3 regions of the Allobosea sp. 2RAB26 genome follow, and region 3 is predicted to be linked to each of the others. Evidence: predicted binding sites of a transcription regulator. Region 3 holds the regulator's gene; each other region holds the start of a gene.
What was found. Region 3 encodes LexA, which represses DNA repair genes until DNA is damaged. Its sites were predicted from a motif close to TGTTCNNNNTGTGTTCNG; they were not measured.
Positions count from the first base shown of each region.

Region 1: AB4118_RS18010 (ATP-dependent helicase) is a predicted target of LexA. The motif match lies at 2,215-2,232, and genes of this name have one in related genera.
Region 2: AB4118_RS31555 (LexA family protein) is a predicted target of LexA. The motif match lies at 2,895-2,912, and genes of this name have one in related genera.

Region 1 is NZ_JBFRGS010000008.1:264,873-269,285, reverse strand. It holds gene AB4118_RS18025 (fumarylacetoacetate hydrolase family protein) at 59-775, shown strand; gene AB4118_RS18020 (hypothetical protein) at 848-1,072, shown strand; gene AB4118_RS18015 (DNA topoisomerase IB) at 1,103-2,116, shown strand; gene AB4118_RS18010 (ATP-dependent helicase) at 2,250-4,322, shown strand.
Region 2 is NZ_JBFRGS010000029.1:24,337-28,749, reverse strand. It holds gene AB4118_RS31570 (DNA cytosine methyltransferase) at 1-593, opposite strand, end outside; gene AB4118_RS31565 (hypothetical protein) at 883-1,176, opposite strand; gene AB4118_RS31560 (Y-family DNA polymerase) at 1,176-2,456, opposite strand; gene AB4118_RS31555 (LexA family protein) at 2,453-2,875, opposite strand; gene AB4118_RS31550 (hypothetical protein) at 3,222-3,497, opposite strand; gene AB4118_RS31545 (DUF1236 domain-containing protein) at 3,572-3,997, opposite strand; gene AB4118_RS31540 (hypothetical protein) at 4,398-4,413, shown strand, end outside.
Region 3 is NZ_JBFRGS010000012.1:74,474-78,886, forward strand. It holds gene moaC (cyclic pyranopterin monophosphate synthase MoaC) at 1-339, shown strand, start outside; gene AB4118_RS22305 (molybdopterin molybdotransferase MoeA) at 336-1,547, shown strand; gene lexA (transcriptional repressor LexA) at 1,629-2,333, shown strand; gene AB4118_RS22315 (ComEC/Rec2 family competence protein) at 2,327-4,413, opposite strand, start outside.

The sequences.
Region 1 (4,413 bases), on a different contig from region 3:
ACAGGATCGAGCCGGCCCATATGCTGTCCCGATCGTGACCCAGCGCATGGCTTCCCAGATGACGACACTCGCAGACTTCGCCGTTCCGGCGCCGACCCTCCAGTCACTGCCGATCGAGGGCTCCTCGGCGCGCTTCCCGATCCGGCGGATCTACTGCGTCGGTCGCAACTATGTCGCCCATGTCAGGGAGATGGGCGGCGACGAGACCCGCGATTTCCCGCTGATCTTCCAGAAGCCGGCCGATGCGATCGTCCAGAACGGCGGCTTCGTTCCCTATCCGCCGATGACGGACGATTTTCACTTCGAGCTCGAGCTCATGGTGGCGATGAAGTCCGGCGGCTACAACATCCCTCAGGACGAAGCGCTCGAGCATGTCTTCGGCTACGGCATCTGCCTCGATATGACCCGCCGCAAGCTGCTCGACACGCCAGACGGCCCGCGGATCCCGTGGGAGCTTAAGAAATCATTCGATCACTCGGCGCCCTGCGGCCCGATCTACCCGGTCGGACAGGTCGGCCACCCGTCGACGGGCAAAATCCGCCTGGAGGTCGATGGTGTCGCACGCCAGGATTCCGACCTGTCCTTGATGATCTGGCGCACGCCCGAGATCATTGCGACACTCTCGAAATATTACTCGCTTGAGCCCGGCGATGTGATCATGACCGGTACGCCGCATGGCGTCGGCGCGGTCCTTCCCGGCAATGTTCTCGTCGGCAGCATCGAGCGCCTCGGCGCGCTCACCGTCACGATCGGCGCGCCGCCGCTGGCGGGCTGACCGATTGCGCCTGGGCGGAACAAGCGCTGGCCCGACCGTGTTTATCGCGAAGCTTCCTGCGGAGGTTTTGCCATGCAGCTATCGGCCAAGGACAGATTGATTGCGGCCCTCGTGGCCCAGCTTCATGCCGAACGCGAGACGAGGGATGCGCTCGCCTTTGTGATAGCGAATGGCCAGCGCGACCGGGATGTCCTCACCGCCATCCTCACGGATCCGGTGCCGGCCTTCACGCAGGCTGACTTGGCCTACGCCGAAGAACTCGTGCGCCGCTATCACAACCGCCGGGAAGCGGCTTGATGCAGGAAGCGCTGGGCAAGCAGTAACGCCATGGTCGCCGGCAAGCCATCCCGCGCCCATGGTCGGCTGCGGATCGTCAATCCCGGAGATCTGACGATCCGCAGGGGCCGGCGCGGCAGGGGCTTTGCCTATCTCGACGCCACTGACGAGCCCGTCCGGGACGCGGCCTTGCTTGAGCGGATCCGCTCACTTGCAATTCCGCCCGCCTATCGCGAGGTGCGCATCGCGGCCGATCCACGGGCCCATCTCCAGGCGGTCGGGCGGGACGAGGCCGGGCGGCTGCAATATCTCTATCATCCCGAATGGGAGCGGGTCCGCGAACGCCGCAAGTTGAAGCGATTGCGGCTGCTGATCGACGCGCTGCCCCGTTTGCGCAAGGCGGTCGCCGATGATCTCAAGGCGCGTTCGCTCTGCCGCAGGAAAACGCTGGCTTGCGCAGTCGCCATCATCGACCGCTGCCATCTGCGCGTTGGCGGCGAGGCCTATGCGAGGAGCAATGGCAGCCATGGTGCCTCGACGCTCCTCAAGCGCCATGTCGCGTTGACGGCCTCGCGGATCGACCTGCTGTTTCGGGGCAAGGGCGGAAAACAGATCGCATGCTCGCGGCAGGATGGCCCGCTCGCCCGAGCACTTGCCCGGATTGCGCAGTTGCCCGGCCGGCGACTGCTGCAATACCGGGACGAGGACGGCAAGGTGACGCCGGTCCATGCCGGCGACATCAACGCCTATCTCCGCGAGATCTCCGGCCTCGCCATCAGTGCCAAGGATTTGAGGATGCTGGCGGGGAACGCTGCGGCCGCCGAACTGCTGCTGGCCAGCCAGATCATGATCCGCGATGGCAGCGAGAAGCGTCAGCTCGCCGAGATCATGCGCGCCGTCTCGGAGCAACTGGCGAACACGCCTGCCGTGGCGCGCAAGAGCTATGTCCACGCCATCGTGGTGAAGGCCTATGCCAACGGGAAGCTCGCGGCCTCCTTCGAGAAGGCGCGCGCCAGGGGCGGCTGTTCCCGGATCGAGCGGGCGCTCGCCTCGCTGGCTGGGTGAGGTGAATCGCCGCCTCATGATCAGGTCGAAACCGATCCTGCCATAGGGCTTCGGCCATCTGGCTCAGGACGGCTGCCCTATTCCCGATCTTTTGCGTTGCGAACAAAACGCGAAAAATGATCGAATATGAGACATGTTCGCTCTCGATTCGCTGGCGCCACCAAGCTATCTCGACAGGCTCAACCCCGCGCAACGCCGCGCGGTCGAGCACGGCGTCGGCACGCAGCCGGGTCCCTTGCTGGTGATCGCGGGGGCGGGATCCGGCAAGACCAACACGCTCGCGCATCGTGTCGCGCATCTGATCCTGAACGGTGCGGACCCGCGCCGCATGATGATGCTGACCTTCTCCCGACGCGCTGCAGCCGAGATGGCGAGGCGGGTGGAGCGCATCGCGCGCGACGTGCTGGGAGAGGGGGCTGCCGTCATGACCGACGCGCTGACCTGGGCCGGGACCTTTCACAGCGTGGGAGCAAGGCTGCTCCGGGATTACGCGCCGGAGCTTGGGCTCGATCCGCATTTCACGATCCATGACCGCGAGGACAGCGCCGACCTGATGAACCTCGCTCGTCACGAGCTTGGCTACTCGAAAACGGAAGGGCGCTTTCCCAAGAAGGGCACCTGCCTTGCGGTCTATTCGCGCTGCGTCAATGCCGAAGAGCCGGTTGAGGCCGTGCTGGGTGTTTCCTTTCCCTGGTGCGCATCATGGGCAGGGGAGCTGAAGCAGCTCTTTTCAGCCTATGTCGAGGCCAAGCAGGCCCAGAACGTCCTTGATTACGACGATCTTCTGCTGTGCTGGGCCCAGGCCGCAAGCGAGCCCAGCCTTGCCGCGGAGATGGGCGGACGTTTCGACCATGTCTTCGTCGACGAGTATCAGGATACCAACAAGCTGCAGGCCTCGATCCTGCTGGCGCTCAAGCCCGATGGCCAGGGGCTCACTGTCGTCGGCGATGATGCGCAATCGATCTACTCGTTCCGCGCGGCCGAGATCCGCAATATCCTCGATTTCCCCCAGGCCTTCAGCCCGCCGGCTGAGGTCGTCACGCTCGATCAGAACTATCGTTCGAACCAGCCCATTCTGGCCGCCGCGAATGGGGTGATCGAGCTCGCCCGCGAGCGCTTCACCAAGAACCTCTGGACCGACCGCCAGTCGGGCGGCAAGCCCCAGCTCGTCAATGTTCGCGACGAAGCCGACCAGGCGCGCTTCGTCGCGACGCGCGTGCTGGAGAACAGGGAGGCGGGGCACACGCTCAAGCAGCAGGCGGTGCTCTTTCGGGCCTCGCATCACAGCGGCCCGCTGGAGGTCGAGCTGACACGGCGCAATATTCCCTACAAGAAGTTCGGCGGGCTGAAATTCCTCGATGCCGCCCATGTCAAGGACATGCTGGCGATGCTGCGCTTCGTCGAGAATCCGCGCGACAGGGTCGCCGGGTTCCGCTTGCTGCAGCTGCTTCCGGGCGTGGGGCCGACCTCCGCGCAACGCGTGCTCGATCAGGCCGGCACGGCAGATGATTTCGCAGCAGGCCTCGCGGAGCTGTCGGCGCCGGCGCGCACGGGCGACGCCTGGCCGGATTTCGTTGCGACATTCCGGGCGCTGCGCTCAGGGATAGGCTGGCCGGCAGACCTCGAACGGGCCCGTCTCTGGTACGACCCTCACCTGGAGCGCATTCACGAGGATTTCACCACGCGTCGCGCCGATCTGGTTCAGCTGGAGCAGATCGCCTCCGGCTATCCGTCCCGCGAGCGCTTCCTTACTGAGCTCACCCTCAATCCGCCCGACGCAACGAGCGATGAAGCGGGGCCGCCATCGCTGGACGAGGATTTTCTCGTCCTCTCGACCATCCACTCCGCCAAGGGGCAGGAATGGAAGTCGGTCTTTGTGCTGAACACGGTGGATGGCTGTCTTCCCAGTGACCTCGCCGTCGGGGAAACCGCCGAGATCGAGGAGGAGCGCAGGCTGCTTTATGTCGCGATGACGCGTGCCAAAGACGACCTGCATCTGGTCGTGCCGCAGCGCTTCTTCACCCATGGCCAGGCGGCGCGCGGGGATCGGCATGTCTACGCCGCACGCACACGGTTCATCCCGCACGCTCTATTGCACCTGTTCGAGCAGGCGACCTGGCCCATCGATCAGGCTCAGGCCGCCATGCAACACCGCAGCGGCGTGAGAATTGACGTGTCGGCGCGGCTCAAGAGCATGTGGCGCTGAAGCATAGGCCCCAAAGTCGGGTGGATTGCGGTTTTCGGGCAAGCCTATGCAACGGCAGACGGCGCGATCGCGCGGCGCAGGTGGTGCAGGC
Region 2 (4,413 bases), on a different contig from region 3:
GTGCGATCGGGCTGCGAGGAGTTTCGAGCATCTCCGGCAAGTACGTCGCGCCGGAGCAAGCGGAGGTCAGCCAACGACAAGGTCCGCCCGGAGCGCAACACGGTCAGCGCTTCAGCCCGGACAGTGGCGGGCTGCTTGGCCAGTCGGCACAGAACACCGACTTCAATCGCACTCCGCTCAAGATCGGCTCGCTCTGGACCGGCGAAGTCGGCCAACAGCAGGTACGCGTTTGCCTCCGTCCGAGACACGCGGCACTCATTTCTGATGAATGCGAGAAGCTGCGCCTTCGACAGGCGTTGGCCGAAGGCCTTGCACTGATCAGCCAGGGCGAACGCATCGGCAATGGCGCGACGACGACCAGCGAGCGCGCGATCACGGATCTTTTTGAGACTCTCCAGCATGTGCCGGTCGTCACCGGTGGCCTGGACCTGTGAAGAGCCCTCCCCCTTCTTGTTGGCCGAACGACTCTGGCCGGTTTCGCGCGAACTTCCGGTCAGCCGTGGCTGTTGCTCTGGAGTGTTTTCCTCGAATGCAGGAGCCTTTGATTCAAAAGAAGAACTGCGGTCGACAAAGATAGAGGTGTCTTCGCTCATCAACACAGGCTCCGGAACTTCTGGGGCTCCATGCCAGCGAGGCCGTGCATTTCACGTGAGCACAATTGTTAAAATGCGAAGGACCCAACGTACCGAACCGCAGCCGCGTTGCCAGCCGTCCAGTCCTGCGCAACGTCGATGCCGACCGCGGCATCAGGTCTGTGTCTGAGCGCAAAGCGAAAGCGCGTCCGCCCCCTCCCCCATTGTTGAGAAGCCCGTGCGGACCAAGCGCAAGAAGCTCGCTGGCAGGACGCTTCCGTCCCGGGCATCGGATGATCACTCCGGTCGCTCAATCCGGATATTCGCGGGCGAGGCGATCGTAAGCGTCCTCAGACGCGGCGTCGCCCGCCATGGCATTTTCAATTTCACCTTCGTCGATAAGCACCCCGCCGAAATGGCCCACGAACGCGCGAGCCAAGCCTCGGTCTTCAAATACGATGCGGACCGAGTCGGACCCTGGGAAGCGATCGAGAACCCGGAAGCCGATTTGCCAGTCCCCACACCAGCTCTCGATCCTGCGCAGGCGTTCCGGCGCGGCAACAGGGTCCAATTTCAATTCGACCTGATGGATGAAGCCTGGCATCACGCTCTCCCTACGACCGGCACCTCTTCGAGCCGCGTCGTGTAACGCGGCGAACGCATATCGAATTTCGTGACCCATGCCTTCTGCTGGCGAGCGATACCGGCCGCCGCGGGAAACACAGCGCCACGACCGAGCTTCTTGTTGCACGCGTCCAAGGCTTCCATCAGGCGGCCACTCTTCTCGCGATCGAGCGCGCCGATCAGGGCTCGCGGTGACATCTCCAATGCCACCAGGTCAACCGTCATCAACCCCGCCTTGGCGTAGCGGTAACCCGGCTTCCAGATCTGCCGAGCTCCCCACTGGGCGGCGCGGACCAGGACGAGGGTGTCATTGCTCGCCTCGGGGAAGTCGACCGTGGTCGAGACCGAACGGGACGGACCGTTGTCGAACGGAGATGTGTGAAAAAAGACCGTGACGTGATCCGTCGCCAATCCATGATGCCGGAGCTTCTCGCCGAGACGGGTGGCATGGGCAGCAATGGCTTCCTGCATCACCTCGAGGCTTTCGACCCGGCCGGAGAACGATCTCGTAACCGCGCAGCCCTTTCGAGTGGGAGCGACGCTCTCCAGATTGATGCAGGGCTGGCCCCGGAGTTCCTGGATGATCCGTTCGCCGACGACAGTCAGCGTCTGGCGAGCGAGCTTGGGATCGAGAGCAGCGACATCGGCGGCCGTCTTGCAGCCAAAGGCACCAAGCTTCGTCTGGCTGGCACGGCCAATACCCCAGATGTCCTCCAGCGCCATCAGCGGCAGCCAATCCCGGCGCGCCTCATCGTTCGTCAGGTCGCAGACGCCGCCGAGTTGGGGCGTGGTTTTCGCGATCTTGTTCGCGAGCTTTGCCAGTGTCTTCGTTGGCCCGATGCCGACACAGGTGGGGACGCCGGTCCATTTCGAAACCGTGGAGCGCAGATCGCGGCCCAACTCCTCGCGATGCTCAGGAGCAACCGGGGTCAGGTCGAGAAAGCTCTCATCGATCGAGTAGATCTCGATGTCCGGGGCGAACCGCTCGTAGACGGTGTTCATCCGGCGGCTCATGTCGCCGTACAACGAATAATTCGATGAGAAGACGACGACACCTTCGCGCCTGCACAGGTCGCGAATCTGGAACATCGGCGCACCCATCTTGATCCCCAGCGCCTTTGCCTCGGCCGTCCTAGCGACCGCGCAGCCGTCGTTGTTCGCCAGCACAATCACCGGCCGGCGGCGAAGCTTTGGATCGAACACACGTTCGCAGGAGCAGTAGAAGCTGTTGCCGTCGATCAGGGCGAACGACTGCGTCATCGCCGGAAGCGCCGCACCGCATTGGTGACCACGCCGAAGATGTCGATTTCTGCGTCTGGACCGGGATCGTAGTCGGGGTAGCGCCGGTTGCCGAATGCCAAACTCGAGCGGCCTCCCGCGATCCTGAAAACCTTGACGCTGCGCTCGCCGTTGACATCCACCACGACGGCGTCACCGTCACGCGGGACCAAGCTGCGATCAACTGTGATCAGGCTGCCGTCGAAGATCCCAACGTCGATCGCGCTGTCACCAGCGACGGTCATTATGTAGGTCGCAGGGGCGTTCTTGATCAGCGCTCGCGAAAGGTCGATCGGCGTGTCGAGGTAGTCGTCGGCTGGCGAAGGAAAGCCCGCGCGCACGGCCTTCAGGTAAACCGGCAGAAAGATGGGCGGTCCGAGGACAGCGGGGGACATGTGCATCGAAATGCGCTCCGTTCATGAGAACGAAACAAGAACATCAAGAATGCGGCCTGTGTCAATGAGGTGAGTTTGTAAAGCCGTAGCCACGTCCATGGTCCCAATGCCGCGATCCGTGCCAACCCTTGTGACCCTTGTATCCGTGGCCCCCTTTTTGATTTGCTCAACGTGGTCAGGCGTCCCTAGGGTCGTCAGACCTGCTACGGGGCGGCTTGTGAAATCGATGGCGTCACGGAGCAGAAACTCAGCATGGGCGCTGCAACGAAGACTAACTTTCGCATCGGTTCCTCCTCATGACCAAGCAGCGGGCTAAAGCACCAACACACCCGCTGCATGGCAGCGCCAGGCGTCAGTCGCAGATGCGCATCCGGCGCTCGACAAGCTCGCCGTAGCGATTGACCCGACGCTTTATGACGATGCGGCAATCGTCATCGTCGTCGAGAACAGCGGGACCGCGGAAGCCACGCCGTTCCCCAGCAGGGCGGTAGCCACGGGGCTCGTGATAGCGCGGACCATCATAGCCCGGCCGGTCGATACCGAACTCGAGCTGGACCTGCGCTTGCGCCGGAGCGCTGAAGGCGGCGGTAGCCGCCACAGCAGCGGCGATCAGGATTGGCCGTAACATGGCGTTGTCTCCTTGGTTGATCAGGGTGAACCCGATCGAAAGGAGCCCACCCTGTCAGGGTGGGCTCCCGTTGATCACTCGATGATCTGCACGATCTTGCGAGTCTTCGGCTCGACCAGGACGGTTTGGCCGTTAATCACGGTGTAGCGATATTCGGTCTTGCCATAGCGAGCCGGAACCTCTCGATAGGTCACCGTGTCGGGTAACGTGGCGCCGACGACAACCTTTTCGCGGTATGCCACCGACGGCACCTTCTGCTCAGTCACATAGGTGCGGAATTCGGTACGCTGGTCGGCCGCAATGCCGCCCACAATCGCGCCCGCCGCAGCGCCGCCGACGGCACCCACGGCTGCTCCCACAGGTCCACCGACGATCGCGCCGCCGACAGCGCCTGTGGCCGCGCCACTCGCGGCTCCACCGGCTGCGCCCGAGTTCGACTGTGCAAAAGCAGTCGCAGGAACGACGGCGAGCGCGGCGACCAAAACAAGATTCTTGATCATGGTTCTTCTCCCTTGATGGCCCCCGCCGCGAATCTAAACGGCCGGCTTGATCGCCTGTTCCATGAATAACCGTTCATAATCAGGGAATTAGCGTGTAACTGCGCATGTAGACTTGCTTAGGGTTGTGCCGCCGCCGCGTTGTTTCTCGTTGTGCGAGCGGATACTGGCCAGCGGAACCTTCGGAGAGGTCAACATTCTCATGAACAACGTCGCGATCGGCGGCTAAGGCAGCGACAAATCGGCCGGTGGCTGATGCGATAATCAACCATGCCGTCGACTACGCTGAGGCGCTCATTAGACAAGAGACCCAATCGCCCCCGCCTCTCGCGATCAGGAAGAAAAGCGTCCGCTGCGTCACCACGCCACGTACTGGCCGTCGCCCTTGGGAATAGATTGAACTATGAAACACCTGATCA
Region 3 (4,413 bases):
AAGGGCGACGTGCTTGGCACGGCGCGCCTGGCTGGAATCATGGCCGCCAAGCGCACGCATGAACTGATCCCGCTCTGTCACCCGCTGCTGATCAGCAAGATCAGCGTAGACCTCACCCTGGACGAGACATTGCCCGGGGTGCGCGTGAGCGCTGAGGTCAAGATGAAGGGACAGACCGGAGTCGAGATGGAGGCGTTAACCGCCGTCGGCGTCGCCTGCCTCACAGTTTACGACATGGTCAAGGCGGTCGACCGGGCGATGCGGATCGAAGGCATCAGGCTCGTCCACAAGTCAGGTGGAAAATCCGGCACCTTCGATCTCCCGGAAACTGCGCGATGAGCCTCACGCCCGTCCCCGTCGCCCTGAAGGCGCTGATCGACAGCGTTCCGGCACCGACACCATCAGAAACCCTGCCACTCGCACATTGCGCAGGGCGCGTGCTCGCCGCCGACCTGCAGGCGCTTCGGACCCAGCCCCCCTTTGCCAACTCCGCAATGGACGGATACGCCGTTCGCGCAGACGATATTGCGCCGGCAAATGAATTGCGTGTCATCGGCGAATCGGCTGCCGGTCGTTCCTTCTCAGGGATGGTCCGCTCCAATGAGGCTGTTCGCATCTTCACCGGTGCTCCGATTCCGGAGGGCGCCGATACGATCCTGATTCAGGAGAATGCGGACGGCGTCGGCACTGCGACGATCCGCGTGCGCGAGGGCGCCGAGCGCGGCAAGTTCGTTCGTCAGGCAGGATTGGACTTCTCCGAGGGCGAAGTGTTGCTTCTCGCCGGCAGCCGGCTCGACAGTGCGAGCCTCGGCCTCGCGGCAGCCATGGGCCACCCCATGCTCACTGTGCGTCGCAAGCCACTGGTCGCGATCCTCGCGACCGGCGACGAACTTGTCCAGCCCGGCGAGCCGGTTGGACCCGACCAAATCGTCGCGTCCAACAGTTTTGCGCTCGCCGCGCTGGTCGAGCAGGCCGGCGGCACGGCGCTCGATCTCGGGATTGCCCGCGATGATCATGCCGATCTCGCCGACAAGATTGGCCAGGCACGAAAGGCCGATGCCGATGTGCTGATCACCCTCGGAGGAGCCTCGGTAGGTGAGCACGATCTCGTCCAGGCAGCGTTGATCGGTCAAGGCATGGCGCTCGGCTTCTGGAAGATCGCCATGCGGCCGGGCAAGCCGATGATGATGGGCCGCCTCGGCCGCATGGTCGCGCTCGGCCTGCCCGGAAACCCCGTCTCGTCCATCGTCTGCGGGCATCTCTTCGTCGTACCGCTGCTCAGGACCCTCCTGGGCGTACCGGAACCCGAACGCGATCTGAGTGAGCCTGCAATCGTCGGAAGAAATTTGCCGGCAAATGATGAGCGGCGGGACTATATGAGGTCGGAACTGACGCTCACTCCGGAAGGATGGCTGGCAACGCCCTTCGCCAAGCAGGATTCATCGATGCTGGCCACTCTTGCCCGCGCCGACGCGCTGCTCATTCGCGAATCGTTTGCTGCGCCGGCAAACAAAGGCGACAACTGCCGGATCATCCGCCTACGCTGAGCGCGCTTGCGGAACACAACGCGAACCTGTATGGTGTTCGTGCTTTGTTTCGATTCCATACAAAGAGCGCCGGCGGGAACCATGCTGACACGCAAACAGTTCGAACTGCTTCGTTTCATCCAGGAACGCCTGCGCGAGACAGGGGTGCCCCCCTCCTTCGACGAGATGAAGGACGCGCTCGATCTGCGCTCCAAGTCCGGTATCCATCGCCTGATCATGGCGCTGGAGGAGCGCGGGTTCATTCGCCGCCTTCCCAATCGAGCCCGAGCGCTGGAGATCATAAAGCTGCCCGAAGGGGCCGGCGGCCCTCAGGCGACGCGCGGACGGTTCAGCCCCTCCGTCGTCCAGGGGGGGCTTGGCAAGGTCCGGCCGATCGCACCGCCCCCGGACGAAGATGTGCGCTCCACGGTTGCGATTCCGGTCATGGGGCGGATTGCCGCCGGTACACCGATTTCCGCCATCCAGAGCCGCAGCCATAGCGTGGCACTACCTGCCGACATGCTTGGCCCCGGTGAACATTTTGCCCTCGAGGTTCGCGGCGACTCGATGGTGGAAGCCGGCATTCTCGACGGCGATACGGTGGTGATCAAGCGTCAGGACACGGCCAATACCGGGGATATCGTCGTGGCTCTGATCGATGACGAGGAAGCAACGCTGAAGCGACTGCGCAAGCGCGGCTCCTCGATCGCGCTCGAGGCTGCCAATCCCGCCTATGAGACAAGGGTGCTGGGACCGGACCGAGTCAAGATTCAGGGCCGCCTGGTCAACCTGATGCGGCGCTACTGAAGCGGCTCGTGTTCTTCGACAGCCGCCAGCGGCAAAGCCGGCGTGCTTGCAGGCCGCTCCCGCTTGCGGCTCCAGGGACGATCGACACCATCCTGCTCTGATAGATGGGCACGCCAGCCGCCCTTGTTGCCGACAAGGGCGGTCGCGCCATGGCGCGACAATGCCCTGCGGTCGATCAGTCGTGCTGCGCACGGAGCGTTCCACGGAATCGGCGTGATGACGAGATCGGCGCGCCGACAGTCCTCGACGATGGCCAGGCGATCACGTGCAAAGGCAACGCTTCGTCCATCCTTGCTGCGGACGACACAACCCAACGTGTCGCAGGCCGCGCCTTCCCGCAGGCTGTTGTCGTCAGGCCGGCGATTGTCGCCATCTGCGTTCAGCCATTGCTGCAGCACGAAGCGGCTCGGATGCCCCGCCAGGATCATGCGACCATCGCCCCCGCGGACCAGGATGCCGGAACCATCGCGTTCGATCAGGATGTCGGGCCTGTCGGGCTTCGCTGCCACGAGCAGTCCCGCGATCAGGGGGGCGACGGCCAGGAAGCGCAGCGGTGTCGTCCAGAGCGTGATCCAGAGGAGCGCGGCGGCAAAGCATGCGAGCGCCGCGGCCCCGAATGCAGGAATGATCACTGCGGAGTGGTCGAATCCCGCAACCCAGCGCGCGGATTGCAGCACATAATCCGAAGCGACTCCCATGAGCGCCCAAGCCAGCCAATCCAGGCCGAAAGGATAGGCGAGCACGCCGAAGACAGCGGCAGGCATGACGATCAGGGAAACGAAGGGCAAGGCGAGCGCATTGCCGAGCAGACCGAAGGGGTTGAAGGTCTGGAAGTGATAGGCACCGAACGGTGCGGTTGCGACCGTCGCCAGCACGGTCGTGACCGTGAGCCCGACCACCGCGATCCAGATCGGCCGTAGCGGCCAAGGCAGGTTCGCCGGCGCCTCGGACTGGCCGCGATCCTCCCAGCGCTCGGCAAAGGCGATCAGCGCCGCGACAGCGCCAAAGGACATCTGGAAGCTTGGACCAAGCAGCGCGTCGGGCTCGCGCAGCAGAACGATCATCGCAGCGAGAGCCAGATTGCGCATGCTGAGCGCCGGGCGATCGACGAGGATCGCACCGAGCATGACCAATGTCATGATCAGCGAGCGCACCGTCGCGACCTCGGCTCCCGAGAAGATGCAATAGGCCGTGGCGCCGAGCATCGCGGCCAGGGCGGCGAGTTTCTTTATGGGCCAGCGCAATGCCAGCGTTTGCGATAGCGCCAGCAGGCCACGGACCAGGCCGAAGATCGTGGCGGAGGCCAGCACCATGTGAAGGCCCGAGATGGAGATGATATGATAGATTCCGGCCGCGCGCAGGTCGATATTGGTCGCCTCCGTGATGAGGCCGCGCTTGCCAGTAACCAGCGACGCCGCCATCGCGCCAGCCTGCCCTCCCCCGATCCCGGCGATGCGCTCCGTCAGCGCATTGCGCGCCCGGTCGACCGTCGCGCGTATCTGAAGCTCGAGCGGTGGCTGCGAGGGTGGTGGGGCGAGCGCGATCTTTCCGGGGATGGTCCCGACTGCACCAAGCCCTCGGAAGAAGGCGTCGCGCCCGAAGTCGTAGCCACCTGGTCGCACTGGACCGGGCGGCGGCAGGAGGCGCGCGACGGCAGCGATGTGATCGCCCGGCGAAACCGAACCACCTTTGACGTTGACCCGAACCCGCCGTGGCAGGCGTTCAGGCTCCACCCCGGCAATGCCGGTCACCAGGATCACGAGGCGCGCGCCGGCGTCGCGCGCCTCGACCGATTCGACAAAGCCGGTGAGTTGTCCCACGCGCATTCGATCGAGCATCGGTGCTGCGATCGTCGCCGTGCGCCAGGCCGCGGCACCAAAGCCGGCGAAGATGGCAGCAAGGCCGACGCAAGCGAGCATGACCGGGCGTCGGGCGCGCGACAGCGCTGCCATCGCAGCGGAGATACCAAAGCCGGAGAGCGGGACCCAGAGGGATGGCTCGCGATCAGCCGCGAAATAGAGCAGGATGCCGGCTCCCATCAGCACCGGCAGCCAGAGGAACAGCCTTCTGCGTCCGGCCT